DNA from 3 places in the Streptomyces sp. NPDC104371 genome. Region 1 is predicted to be linked to each of the others. Evidence: riboswitches for the same ligand, from Rfam matches in the RefSeq annotation. Region 1 holds a riboswitch; each other region holds the start of a gene.
What was found. A riboswitch is a leader RNA that binds a small molecule or an ion and turns the genes downstream of it on or off. The one in region 1 is predicted to bind cyclic di-AMP.

Region 1 (4,304 bases):
GATGTCCGGAAATGGCCTGACCGGACTTCCGGTGACCGTATTCGACCGTGGGCCCCGACCGGGGCTGCCGCGTTCGCGCTGTGCGCTGACCGATGTGCCCGTTCCGGGAGCCGCGACGGTGACAGGGTGCTATGCGGCGTGTATATGCCAGGAGCGGACCCGGCCCCGGACCTGGGGACCCGCCCCGGACCGGCCCCCGCCCCCGGAGGCGTCCGCGTCTCTGGTTAGGCTCCGGAACCATGGACGTACTCATCCATCTCTTCGTCGGCCTTCACATCGTCGGCATCGCCGCACTCCTCGGTGGCTTCCTCGGCCAGATGAAGGGGATGCGCCAGGGCACGGCCCGTTTCGTGCCCGGGATGCTGCACGGTGCGCTGACCATGCTGGTCACGGGTGTCGCCCTGGTCGGCCTCAACCAGGCGCAGGACTACCCGCTCGACAACATCAAGATCGGCATCAAGCTGGCGGTCCTGATCGTGATCCTCGGCCTGGTCTACGTGAAGCGCGACGAGGAGAAGGTCGAGAAGCCGCTCTTCGGGCTCGTGGGCGCGCTGACCCTCACGAACATCTTCATCGCGGTTCTGTGGACCTGACGTCCGTGGACCTGATGTCCTCCCGGGCGGACCGCGCGGCTCCCACGAGGACCGCGCACCAGGCGGCCAGCGCGATCCACAGCAGTACCGTGCCGAGGCCGCGCAGCCACGGCACCCCCAGGGCCAGGGCGAACGACAGGGCCGCCACCGCCGTCATCCCCAGCGGGAAGACGGTCGCCCAGCGCCGTACGTCGTAGCGGGTCCGCGGCCAGCGCAGCTCGGCCGCCACGAGGACGCAGTAGCAGAGCGACGCGAGGATCAGCAGGCTGATGGTGACGGTCCGCAGGACGCCGCTGTCGTCACGGTTCCAGAGGTAGGGGTCGCGGTCCTCGGCGGCGATGAGCTTCGACCCGGCCACCACGGAGGTGGCGAGCGCGCCGCTCAGGATCCAGTGGTCACCGACGCCGGTCCGCACCTGCCGACGGTCGAAACGCCGGAAGGCGATCACGTACAACGCCAGTCCGAGCCAGAAGAACACGAGCGCCAGGTGCGCTAGCCACGCCACCTTCAGGGCCGTGGCGAGCACCGCGCCGAGCACCGCGATCCCCTCCGTCGCCACACACCCGAGGAACACCGACCCCGGCATCCGGCGCCCCCAGTGCCGTACGACCGGCAGGGTCAGCCTCAGCCAGAGCGCGATGGCCAGCGCGAGGAGCGCCTCGGCGAGCCACTGTCCGCCCAGCAGGGAGATCCGCGTGCCCAGGACGGTCGTCGCCGCGACCGAGGTGAACGCGGCCGGGGAGCGCGTCTCGGCCAGCCACCGGCCGTGCTCCCGCAGCAGGCGCCGGACGGCATCGGCCGCGAGCCCCAGCCAGGCGGCACAGGCCAGGGCCAGGAGGATGCGGGAGAGGGTCTCGAACCCGGCCAGATGCAGTCCGACCGACACGATGCCGGTCGCCATCACGGCGGCCCCGGCGGCCGGCGGGCGCCGCGCCCACCAGGCACGCAGCGCGGAGGTCCCTGACATGCGCCCGATGCTATGGACGCATCCCCGGCTCGCGTGCGGGGCACGCGCGCGTGGCTGCCAAATCAACCCCACGCGCACGTGCCGTACGGGAGCGGGTGGGGATCAGGCCGGGCGGACCACGCTGTGGATGGCCGAGGTGCCGTCGTAGTAGACCGACTCCTCGCGGACGTACGCACCCGGCTTCGGGGCGTGGATCATCATGCCGTCGCCGATGTAGAGGCCGACGTGGCTGATGTCGTCGTAGAAGAAGATCAGGTCACCGGGCTGGGCGTTGGCGATCGAGACCGTCGTGCCGACCTTCACCTGGTCCCAGGTCGTCCGCGGCAGCGAGACCCCGGCGGCCTTCCAGGAGGCCTGGGTCAGCCCGGAGCAGTCGTAGGAGTCGGGCCCGGTCGCGCCCCACACGTACGGCTTCCCGATCTGGGAGCGGGCGAACGAGAGGGCCTTCTCCGCCTTCGTCGTGGAGGAGGAGCCGGAGCCGGTGGAGCCGGAGCCTGTGGAGCCCGATCCGGCGGAGGAGTCCGAGGAGCCGGACGAGCCCGACGAGGACTGCTTCTCCTGGGCCGCCTTCTCGGCCTCCTCCCGCTGGGCCGCCTGCTGCTTGGCCAGCTCCTGCGCCTTGCGCTGGGCCTCCGCCTGCTTCTTCTTCTCGATCTCCGCGAGCCGCGCCTTCTCCTCCGCGGTGAGCTGGGACAGCACCTTCCGCGCGCTGGAGAGCTTCTGCTGGACCTCCGTCTTGGACGACTTGAGCGTCTTCTGCGCCTCGGTGAGCGTCTGAAGGCTCTTGGTCGCCTCCCGCCGCTTCTTCATCGTCGCGGCCTGCTCGGTGACGTACTGGTCGACCGCCACCTTCTGGCGGCCGGTCAGCCGGTCCGCGAGCTGGGTCTGGTCGAAGTAGGCCTGCGGCGAGTCGGCCAGCAGGAACGTGGCGGTGCCGGGGGACGCGCTCCCGGTGCGGTACTGCGCGGCGGCGAACGAGCCGAGCTGCTCGCGCGCCTCGTTGAGCTTCTGCGTGCGCTGGGCGACCTGGTCGAGGAGCGTGTCCGTGTGCTTGCGCTGCTCGGTCGTCTTCTCCTTGGCCGCGTTGTACTTCTCGGTGGCCGTCCCGGCCTGCCGGTACAGCTCGTCGACCTGCTTCTGCACCTCCTCCATGCTCGGCTTGCGCGGGGCGGGCGCGGCGTTCGCCGTCTGGGAGAGCAGGGCCACGGAGGCGAGAGCGGCCGTCGCGAGGGCGGGGGTGCGTATGCCTGAGGGACGCGGCTTGCGGTGCGGGGCCATGGAGGGCGACTCCTTCCGTGCTCCGCCTACCGAGTTAGCTGTCGGGTTCGGGCGGAGATGTGGAAGGTGTGCCCTACAGCCGTGCCCCGCGGGGCGGTCGGCCGATTCACCCCAAGGTCGGTGTGGGTCCCCGGCTCCGGCTGCCCTGGGGCGCACCGGACTCGGCGGTGGCCGCGTGGCCCGGCGACGTTCGCCGGTGGGGGTCCTGCGGCCCGCCCGGCACGCTAGCCAACTCCTGTGGCGCCTGTGAAGGTTGATGTGCGATATGCCCGATACATTTTCGTGACCTTCATCATGGGAGTCGCTCCGTGCGGTCACTATGAGGGGGCTTATGGAGGCTTGCGGCACTTCTTCGGTATCCATCGGGTGATGCTGGTACGTCGCGTTTGCGCCGCTCCGAGGGGGCGCGCGGAACGTGACCAGGCCTGGCCCGGCGGTGAAGGCGCGCCCGGCTTCGATCTCGAGGGCGGGCTTCCGGGTACCGGCTCCGATTCCGAGGCCCGGCTTCCGAGCAACGGCTCCGATCCCGAGGGCGGACTTCTCAGGGCGGCCCTCGGTTGTCGGTGGGGCGGCCTAGACTCGGAGAGCGATGAGCAGCCTCTTTGACGACAGCTTCCTGGCGGACCTCAAGGCCACTCCGGCCCCCGAGGAAGAGCCCCCGCCGCCCGAGGACGAACACGCTCCGGAGCTGGTCCCGGACGATCTGTTCGGGGGGAAGTTCGACATGCCGCCGGACCGGGACATCTACTACCGCGACGGCGCGCCCCGCCCGCCCATCGACCCGGCGGCGCTGCTGGAGGGGCTGAACGGCAACCAGCGCGCGGCCGTGACGCACGCGGGCTCCCCGCTGCTCATCGTCGCGGGCGCGGGCTCCGGCAAGACCCGCGTGCTCACGCACCGCATCGCCCATCTGCTGGCCGAGCGGAGTGTGCACCCCGGCCAGATCCTCGCGATCACGTTCACCAACAAGGCCGCGGGCGAGATGAAGGAGCGCGTCGAGCAGCTCGTCGGCCCGCGGGCCCACGCGATGTGGGTGATGACCTTCCACAGCGCGTGCGTCCGCATCCTGCGGCGCGAGTCGAAGAAGCTCGGCTTCACGTCCTCGTTCTCGATCTACGACGCGGCCGACAGCAAGCGGCTGATGGCGCTGGTGTGCCGCGATCTGGACCTCGACCCCAAGCAGTTCCCGCCCAAGTCGTTCAGCGCCAAGATCTCCAACCTGAAGAACGAGCTGATCGACGAGGAGGACTTCGCCGCCCAGGCGGCCGACGGCTTCGAGAAGACCCTCGCCCAGGCGTACGCGCTCTACCAGTCCCGGCTGCGCGAGGCGAACGCCCTCGACTTCGACGACCTGATCATGACGACGGTCAACCTGCTGCGCGCCTTCCCGGACGTGGCCGAGCACTACCGCCGCCGCTTCCGCCATGTGCTGGTCGACGAGTACCAGGACACCAACCACGCCCAGT
Region 2 (4,304 bases), on a different contig from region 1:
ACGCTCCCCGTGGAGTTCACACCCGTTCCGCCACAGGGCCGCTGACGACCCTCCGCAATGCCGCGAACACCCGGGCGGGAAGCGTGAGTTGGCTCTTCGACAAGTCTGTGACATTTACGTGATCCGCGCTGCATGAACTTGTGACAAGCGTTCGAGTGCGGCTACGTTCGCGCAGTAACGCGGCGGTGCGCCACGGCTGCCGCGTGGTCTCTGCTGTCGCGCGAAAGGCAACCGTATGCTTCCCGGGAACGGCCGTCACCGTCGCCGCCGCCAGGCCCCCGCGATCCTCGTCGCGGCAGGTGTGACCGGATCGGCGATCGCGATTCCGCTTCTCGGTGCCACCGGTGCGAGCGCGGCCGGTGCCACCACCTGGGACCAGGTCGCGGAGTGCGAGAGCGGCGGCTCCTGGAGCGCGGACACCGGCAACGGCCGCTACGGCGGCCTGCAGTTGACGCAGTCCGCCTGGGAGAAGTACGGCGGCCTCGACTACGCGCCCCGCGCGGACCAGGCCAGCCGCTCGCAGCAGATAGCCGTCGCCGAGCGGATCCTCTCCCACCGGGGGACCTCCGCCTGGCAGTCCTGCGCGCCCCTCGCCGGTCTGACCAAGCACTCCGGTGAGACCCAGGTCGACACGGGCGTCGCGAACGACCCGTCGTCCTCCCCCCACACCTCCGGCTCCGACTTCGGCGCGGCGAACGATCCCGGTCTGCCCGACATGCCCGGATCACCCAAGTCGACCCCGTTGCCGTCTACTTCCTCCCCTTCGCCCTCCACGTCCGAGTCCTCCCCCGAGTCGTCCCCGTCCTCGGACCCGACCACCGTTCCGTCCGAGCAGGGCACCGAGACGAGCGGCGCACAGGAGTCCGGCGAGCCGTCCGAGAAGGCGACGAAGCAGGCCGAGCCCGGCAAGTCGGCGCGGGAGACCGCCACTTCGGGCAAGGACGCGCACCGCACCTCCGGCGGCGGGCGCCACCGCGGCGGCAGTGCCGACGAACACGGCGCGAACGGGCGTGGCGGCGACGGGTTCGGGCGGCACGCCTCGCCCGACTCCCCTGCCCCGCACGGCGCCACGGACGGCTCGTACACCGTCCGTCCCGGCGACACGCTGTCCGCCATCGCCGACTCGCTTGAGCTGCACGGCGGATGGAGCGGGCTGTACGACGTGAACAAGAAGGCGATCGGCTCCGACCCCGACCTCATCCTCCCCGGTCAGAGCCTCGCGCTGGAAGACGGCCGCACAGCGAAGAAGCACTGAACTGTCCGGTTTCTGACGCCAGTTCACGCCCTACTTCGATGTCAAATGTCCGCTTTGGCGAGAGTGAGATATGAGTCTCATAAGCCCTGATCGTCTTTGAAATTCCGGCGATCGGCTGCTTACGGTCAAGGCCGCTCGCCACAGCGGGCCCCGACGGTCGCCACGCCGAATCCTGCCGGCGGCCGCCCGGGAACAGTCGTCGCGTCAAGCGCCGTAGGCAGGAGCGGGGGACCCAAGGTAAGTGCCGCGCCCGGGAGTTGACCGGGACGGCTAGGGGTGAAGCCGTACGCCCTTCGGGGGGTGCGGCCGGGCAGCTCAACCGGCCCGAACCCGACAGCTCACCTCGCAGGCGTCGGTGAGGGGATTCGAACCATGCTGTCTTCCGGCAAGGGCAAGCACCGTCGTCCGTCCAAGGCCGTCCGCGCCATCACGCTCGCCGGTGTCACCGGCGCCGCCGTCGCCGCCCCGCTGATGGCGGCCGGCAACGCCTCCGCCGCCACCACGGCCGAGTGGGACGCCGTCGCCCAGTGCGAGTCCGGCGGCAACTGGTCCATCAACACCGGCAACGGCTACTTCGGCGGCCTCCAGTTCGCCACGTCCACCTGGGCCGCGTACGGCGGCACCGCCTACGCCGCGCGCGCCGACCTGGCGAGCAAGGCGCAGCAGATAGCCGTCGCCGAGAAGGTCCTCGCGGGCCAGGGCAAGGGCGCCTGGCCGGTCTGCGGCAAGGGCCTGTCCAGCACCCCGAACAACGGTGGCGCGGCCCCCGCCGCCCCTGTCGCGCCGAAGAGCACGGCCCCTGTCGCGCCCAAGAGCACGGCCCCCGCCGCGCCCAAGAGCGCGCAGAGCGGCACCGTCTCCCGTTCGGCCGAGGCGCAGAAGGCCTCCCGTTCCACCGAGCGCCCGGCGGCGCGGAAGACCGTGACCACCCCGACCGGCAAGAAGGTCAAGAAGGGTGACGGCGAGTACAAGGTCGTCCGGGGCGACACCCTCAGCTCCATCGCCGCCGAGCGGCACATCCGCGGCGGCTGGCAGAAGCTGTTCGAGCTGAACAAGGACATCGTCGAGGACGCCGACCTCATCTACCCGGGCCAGCAGCTCCACCTGAAGTGACGGCCGGACAGCCGGGCCGCAACTCCCTTCTCCCGGCGGCCACCTCGACGTAGGCCGTCCGGAGACCCCCGCTCCCCGCTCCGGCGCGTGTTCCCCCGCACGCGCCGGAGCGGGGTTCTTCTGCCGTTCCCGCCCCGCCATTTGTTCCGACCTGAAACAATATGGAGCGTCAACCTGTTCGCGGGACGGTCGGTCAGTCGGCCGGGTCCGGCAGGCGGATAGGCTCTAGCCACAAAGTGCCCCGCACTCCAAAGCGTCACATCCCAGAAGGAGATGCACGTGCCGTCCATCGACGTCGTCGTAGCCCGGGAAATCCTGGACTCCCGAGGCAACCCCACGGTCGAGGTCGAGGTCGGCCTCGACGACGGCAGCACCGGTCGTGCCGCCGTTCCGTCCGGCGCCTCCACCGGCGCCTTCGAGGCCATCGAGCTCCGCGACGGTGACCCGGGCCGCTACCAGGGCAAGGGTGTCGAGAAGGCCGTCCTCGCCGTCATCGAGCAGATCGGCCCGGAGCTGGTCGGCTACGACGCCACCGAGCAGCGCCTGATCGACCAGGCGATGTTCGACCTGGACGCCACCGACAACAAGGGCTCCCTCGGCGCCAACGCCATCCTCGGCGTCTCCCTCGCCGTCGCCCACGCCGCCTCCGAGGCCAGCGACCTCCCGCTCTTCCGCTACCTCGGCGGCCCGAACGCGCACCTGCTGCCGGTGCCGATGATGAACATCCTGAACGGCGGGTCGCACGCCGACTCCAACGTGGACATCCAGGAGTTCATGATCGCCCCGATCGGCGCGGAGTCCTTCTCCGAGGCCCTGCGCTGGGGCGCCGAGGTCTACCACACCCTCAAGAAGGTGCTGAAGAACAAGGGTCTGTCCACCGGCCTCGGCGACGAGGGCGGCTTCGCCCCGAACCTCGGCTCCAACCGCGAGGCCCTCGACCTCATCCTCGAGGCGATCAAGGAGGCCGGCTACACCCCCGGCGAGCAGATCGCCCTCGCGCTCGACGTCGCCGCGTCCGAGTTCTACAAGGACGGCTCCTACGTCTTCGAGGGCAAGCAGCGCTCGGCCACCGAGATGACCGAGTACTACGCCGAGCTGGTCGAGGCGTACCCGCTGGTCTCCATCGAGGACCCGCTGTTCGAGGACGACTGGGAGGGCTGGAAGACCATCACCGCCAAGCTCGGTGACAAGGTCCAGCTCGTCGGTGACGACCTGTTCGTCACCAACCCGGAGCGCCTGGCCCGCGGTATCGAGGAGGGCGCCGCCAACGCCCTGCTGGTCAAGGTCAACCAGATCGGCTCGCTGACCGAGACCCTCGACGCCGTCGAGCTGGCCCAGCGCAACGGCTTCAAGTGCATGATGTCCCACCGCTCCGGCGAGACCGAGGACGTCACCATCGCCGACCTGGCCGTCGCCACCAACTGCGGCCAGATCAAGACCGGTGCCCCGGCCCGCTCCGAGCGCGTCGCCAAGTACAACCAGCTCCTGCGCATCGAGGAGATCCTCGACGACGCCGCGGTCTACGCCGGCCGCAGCGCCTTCCCGCGCTTCAAGGGCTGAGCTAGCCAGTCGTCGTACGTCCCCGTACGCGGTCCCGTACCGTGTGCGGGGACGTACGCGCGTATGAAGGGGAGGCGGGAGAGATGGCCGTGAAGGACCGCGACCGGTTCTCCACCACGACCAGGCTGCGGCTGCTCGGCGAGCAGACGGCCGCCCGGGTCTACCGCTCCCAGACCAAACGGCAGGCCCGCCGCTCCCGGCTCACCGGCCGCGCCGCCCTCCTCGCGCTGGTCCTGTGCTCGCTGATCGTGGCGCTCGCCTACCCGACCCGGCAGTACTTCTCCCAGCGCTCCGAGATCGCCGCCAAGCAGCGGGAGCGGCAGCGGGCCCACGAGCGGGTCGAGCACCTGCGCGACCTCAAGGCACGCTGGCAGGA
Region 3 (4,304 bases), on a different contig from region 1:
TCGAGCGCGCCGATGATCTCCTCGACCGGGGTCTCCGGCTCGTCGAAGTGCGTGTAGTAGAGGTCGATGTAGTCGGTGCCGAGGCGGCGCAGGGACGCGTCGGCCGCGGCCTTGATGGTGTCGGCGGCGAGCCCCATGTGCTCGGGATGCCGGCCGACCTTGGTGGCGATGACGACATCGGAGCGGTTGCCGCGCGCCTTCGTCCAGTCGCCGATGACGGTCTCGGACTCGCCGCCCTGGTTGCCGTCGGCCCAGGCCGAGTACATGTCGGCCGTGTCGATGAAGTTGCCGCCCGCCGCGGTGTACGCGTCGAGCACCGCGAAGGACTGCGCCTCGTCGGCGGTCCAGCCGAAGACGTTGCCGCCGAGCGAGAGCGGGAAGACCTCGAGGTCGGAGGAGCCGAGCTTGCGAAGAGAAGTCATGACCGTAGTCAACGCCCGCTTCGGAGTGATCACTTCCGGTGTGGGGCAAAGTTCCCGTAAACGCGGCGGGCGGGCGCGGTGTCGGTGCGGGAACGCGTGACCGGCAGCCCTGACGTCGGGGGGTAGCCGTCAGGACCGCCGGGGATCAGAGGTGGGCGGGCGTGCGGGCGCGGGGCCCGGTGCTCAGGGGTTGATGCCCTTGTTCTGCAGCCACGCCAGCGGGTCGATCGCGTCGCCGCCGCCCGTGTGGACCTCGAGGTGCAGATGCGGACCGGTGACGTTGCCGGTCGCGCCCACGCGCCCGATGACATCGCCGGTGCTGACCTTCTGCCCGACGCTGACGCTGATCGAGGACTGGTGGCAGTACCACAGCTCGGTGCCGTCCTCGAGGGTGAGGACCGTGCGGTAGCCGTACGCCCCGGCCCAGCCGGCCTCGGTGACGGTGCCCGTGTGGATCGCCTTGAGGAGCGTGCCCGTGGGGGCGGCGAAGTCGAGGCCGGTGTGGTGGCCGGAGGACCACATGCTGCCGGCGTCGCCGAAGTGGGAGGTCAGCGTGTACGAGGAGGTGGGCAGGGAGTACTGCTTGGCCAGCTTGGCCAGGCGCTCCTCCTCGGCCTTCTTGCGGGCCTCTTCCTCCGCCTTCTTCTTGGCCTCCTCGGCCTTCTTCTTCTCGGCGGCGGCCTTGGCCTTCGCTTCGTCCTGCGCCTTGGTCGCGGCCTCGGCGGCCTGCTTCGCGGCGGCCTCCTGCTCGGCACGCGCGGCGGCCTGGTCGACCTGGTCCTGCTGGGACTCGGCCTGCTGCATGATCCGGGCGCGCAGCGCCTCGCCCGCGTCCGCGCTGCCCGAGGCGGCGCTGGTCAGGCCGACGTCGCTGAGGGGGGTGGCGGCGGCCTCGGGGGTGTCGTCGTCCTGGCCGATGAGCGACTTGGCGGAGTCCGTGACCGAGGAGATGTCGGGCAGGGACGAGGGCATGTCCGGCAGGGAGATCGACACCGGCGGCTTGCCGGTCTGCGCGGTGGCCATGCCGCCCGCGCCGACGGCGGCTATGACGCCGACGCCGAGAACGGTGGAGCTGCGCGCGAGGCCGCCGCCGCGCTGCTTGCCGACGCGGTGCCTGCCGCGGACGGGACGGACGGACTCCTCCGAAGGACTCCACTCTTCCCAGGGGCCCTCGTCGTCGCGGGCCGCGAAGCCGTACGGCTGGGTGTCCTCGGGGGCGAACGACGTGTTCTGGGCAGACCGGTTGGACGCCACGCGGGCGCACTCCTTTCCTTCCGTCTCGCCTACCGGGTTAGCTGACGGGTTCGGAGCAGGAAGGTCTCCTACGGGTTCTGTGCCTGCCGTGCTGCCACGGCGGCATCCGCCCGATTCACCCCAAAGTGGTGGTTCCCCGGTTCCCTTACGGGATTCGGCACACGCGCACGGAGCCGCCTCGGGTGACGGCTGGGACGACCGCGCTGCGTTATCGAACGTTAATAGACGCGAGGGCCGTATTCCAAGTTGCTCGGCCGGATCATCGATCCCATCGGCCAGGACTTTCGCCTCATGAGCGGTGGAAGTAGGGCGAGTTGACCACGTGTCACCCGTCTCATGAGCCTGACGGGGCGTCAGTTGCTGTGCGGAGCGATTCCGTTCACTTACGCAACGTGACTGCTAGTGATCAAGGCGAGGGTATGAGGGGGCGAACGCACCGAGGGCCGGAACCCTTTCGGATTCCGGCCCTCGGTGATCAGTAGCGGGGACAGGATTTGAACCTGCGACCTCTGGGTTATGAGCCCAGCGAGCTACCGAGCTGCTCCACCCCGCGTCGGTGATTCAAGTGTACGTCATCCGCGGGGTACCTCGTGCACGGATCTCGCTTCCCCACTCTCACCTGCTGTTTCACCCGGTCCGGGAAGCGCCGGGGCCAGGTCAGGAGCGGTCGGGCGGGGAGAGCAGATGGGCGTTCGGGGCCTTCGCCCGCCGCTCGCACTCCGGCAGGAGCACCACGTCGACCCCCTGGGCCGTGAGCGCCCCGCTCCCGTCGGCCGACGCGACGAACGTGTCCGGCTCGCGCCATGCGGTGACCACCCGTCGTACCCCGGCGTCGAGGATCAGCCGGGCGCAGGGCGCGGGCCGGGAGGCGCGGCGGGTGCACGGCTCCAGGCTGCTGTACACCGTGGCGGTGGCCAGCCGGGGGTCCGCCGGGTCGAGCTTCGCCAGCGCCGCCTCCTCGGCGTGGACGACGGGGTCGCCGCCCTCCCGGGAGTGCGCCCGCGCCAGCTCCGTGCCGTCGGCCGCGACGATCACCGCGCCGACGCTGAAGGCCGTACGGGAGGGCGGGCACTGCGCGGCCAGTTCGCAGGCCGTCCGCAGCCATCGCCGGTCGGCGGCGGCGGCCGATCTCCCGGTGCCGGGCGCCGTGGGGACGTACCGCAGCAGGACGACGTCCCCGACCGGCCGGGTCTCCAGCAGCCGCATCCGGCCCGGCGGGTACGCCCCGGGCCCGAACATCCGCGGCGCGTCCGCCTCGCCCACGAACAGCGGCGCCACCGCCAGCCGCAGCTCGTCCGCGAGCCCCTGCTGGAGCAACCGCGTATGCACGCGCCCGCCGCCCTCGACCATCAACCGCCGTACGCCCTTGACGTCCCCGAGGTGCGCGAGCACAGCCGCCCACTCCACGGCGGGGCCGAGCGAGGTCACCTCCACGTCCGTCGGCAGCACCTCCCGCAGTCGCCGGGCGCCCTCGTCCGTCGTATAGACGATCTTCGCGCCGCCCGTGTGCCAGAACCGGGCCGCGGGGTCGAGGTCGCCGGACGCGCTGACGGTGACCTTCAGCGGGTGTTCCGGGCGCCCGGCGGCGATCCGGGCCGCGCGCCGCTCGGCGGAGGCGACCAGCAGGCGCGGGTTGTCGCTGCGCAGCGTGCCCGCGCCGACGAGGATCGCGTCGCTGTCCGCCCGTACCTCGTCGACCCGGTCGAAGTCCTCCGGCCCGGACAGCAGAAGCCGCTCGGGTCCGGTGTCGTCCAGGAAGCCGTCGAGCGAGACGGCGGCGGACAACAGAACGTAGGGGTGGGCCATGGGGTCGCGCTCCAGTGGTCGGGGGCGGGGATCCGGACGGGGCTCGGGCGATCGCCTTCCGGTCGGTTGATTACAGTCTCCGACCGAGGGGTGCCGCACAGCGGAAGCATGGGGGCGCATCCTCGGCACCCGCTACCCACCGGCCCGGACAAGGACGACCGACATGTGCGACCCCCGCGACACCACGGCGTCCGGTGCCGCCGACAGCGGCGACCCGGCCGGCCTCCCCGCCGCCACCGTCCGCACCCGCGTGACGGTCCCGCTCCGCTTCGGCGACGACTGCGCCGTCACGGCCGACCTGGTCACCTTCCACGGCCTCGCGGACGGCCAGGAGCATGTGGCGGTGGTCCTCGGCGAGCCCGCCGCCGACCGCGCTCCGCTGGTGCGGCTGCACTCCGAGTGCCTGACCGGCGATGTCCTCGGCTCGGCCCGCTGCGACTGCGGTCCCCAACTGCGCGAGGCGGTGCGGCGCATCGCCGACCGGGGCGGCGTGCTGCTCTACCTCCGCCAGGAGGGCCGCGGTATCGGCCTCTACAACAAGCTCGACGCCTACGCGCTCCAGGACCAGGGCCTCGACACCTACGAGGCGAACGCCGCGCTCGGGCTGCCGGAGGACGCCCGTGACTACACGGCCGCCGCCCAGATGCTGCGCGTCCTCGGCATCGAGTCCCTGGACCTGCTGTCCAACAACCCCGACAAGGCGTCCCAACTCCGCGCCCTGGGCCTCACGGTCGTCGACCGCGTTCCGACGGGTGTCTTCACCACGGCCCACAACGTCCGCTATCTCCACGCGAAGGTGGTCCACACCCAGCACACGCTGCC

Region 2: linked by a shared signal. The riboswitch ahead of ACZ60T_RS29790 (transglycosylase family protein) and the one ahead of ACZ60T_RS10050 (C40 family peptidase) in region 1 are both predicted to bind cyclic di-AMP.
Region 3: linked by a shared signal. The riboswitch ahead of ACZ60T_RS19330 (M23 family metallopeptidase) and the one ahead of ACZ60T_RS10050 (C40 family peptidase) in region 1 are both predicted to bind cyclic di-AMP.

The regions. Positions count from the first base shown of each region.
Region 1 is NZ_JBVJNF010000002.1:936,796-941,099, reverse strand. It holds gene ACZ60T_RS10060 (hypothetical protein) at 240-593, shown strand; gene ACZ60T_RS10055 (tellurite resistance/C4-dicarboxylate transporter family protein) at 571-1,560, opposite strand; gene ACZ60T_RS10050 (C40 family peptidase) at 1,663-2,838, opposite strand; cyclic di-AMP (ydaO/yuaA leader) riboswitch at 2,847-3,015, opposite strand; gene pcrA (DNA helicase PcrA) at 3,428-4,304, shown strand, end outside.
Region 2 is NZ_JBVJNF010000012.1:101,385-105,688, reverse strand. It holds gene ACZ60T_RS29800 (cytochrome P450 family protein) at 1-45, shown strand, start outside; gene ACZ60T_RS29795 (transglycosylase family protein) at 236-1,255, shown strand; cyclic di-AMP (ydaO/yuaA leader) riboswitch at 1,455-1,622, shown strand; gene ACZ60T_RS29790 (transglycosylase family protein) at 1,628-2,368, shown strand; gene eno (phosphopyruvate hydratase) at 2,648-3,928, shown strand; gene ACZ60T_RS29780 (FtsB family cell division protein) at 4,012-4,304, shown strand, end outside.
Region 3 is NZ_JBVJNF010000006.1:15,395-19,698, forward strand. It holds gene ACZ60T_RS19325 (aldo/keto reductase) at 1-422, opposite strand, end outside; gene ACZ60T_RS19330 (M23 family metallopeptidase) at 606-1,676, opposite strand; cyclic di-AMP (ydaO/yuaA leader) riboswitch at 1,688-1,846, opposite strand; tRNA gene ACZ60T_RS19335 (tRNA-Met) at 2,156-2,229, opposite strand; gene ACZ60T_RS19340 (dihydrofolate reductase family protein) at 2,334-3,482, opposite strand; gene ACZ60T_RS19345 (GTP cyclohydrolase II) at 3,646-4,304, shown strand, end outside.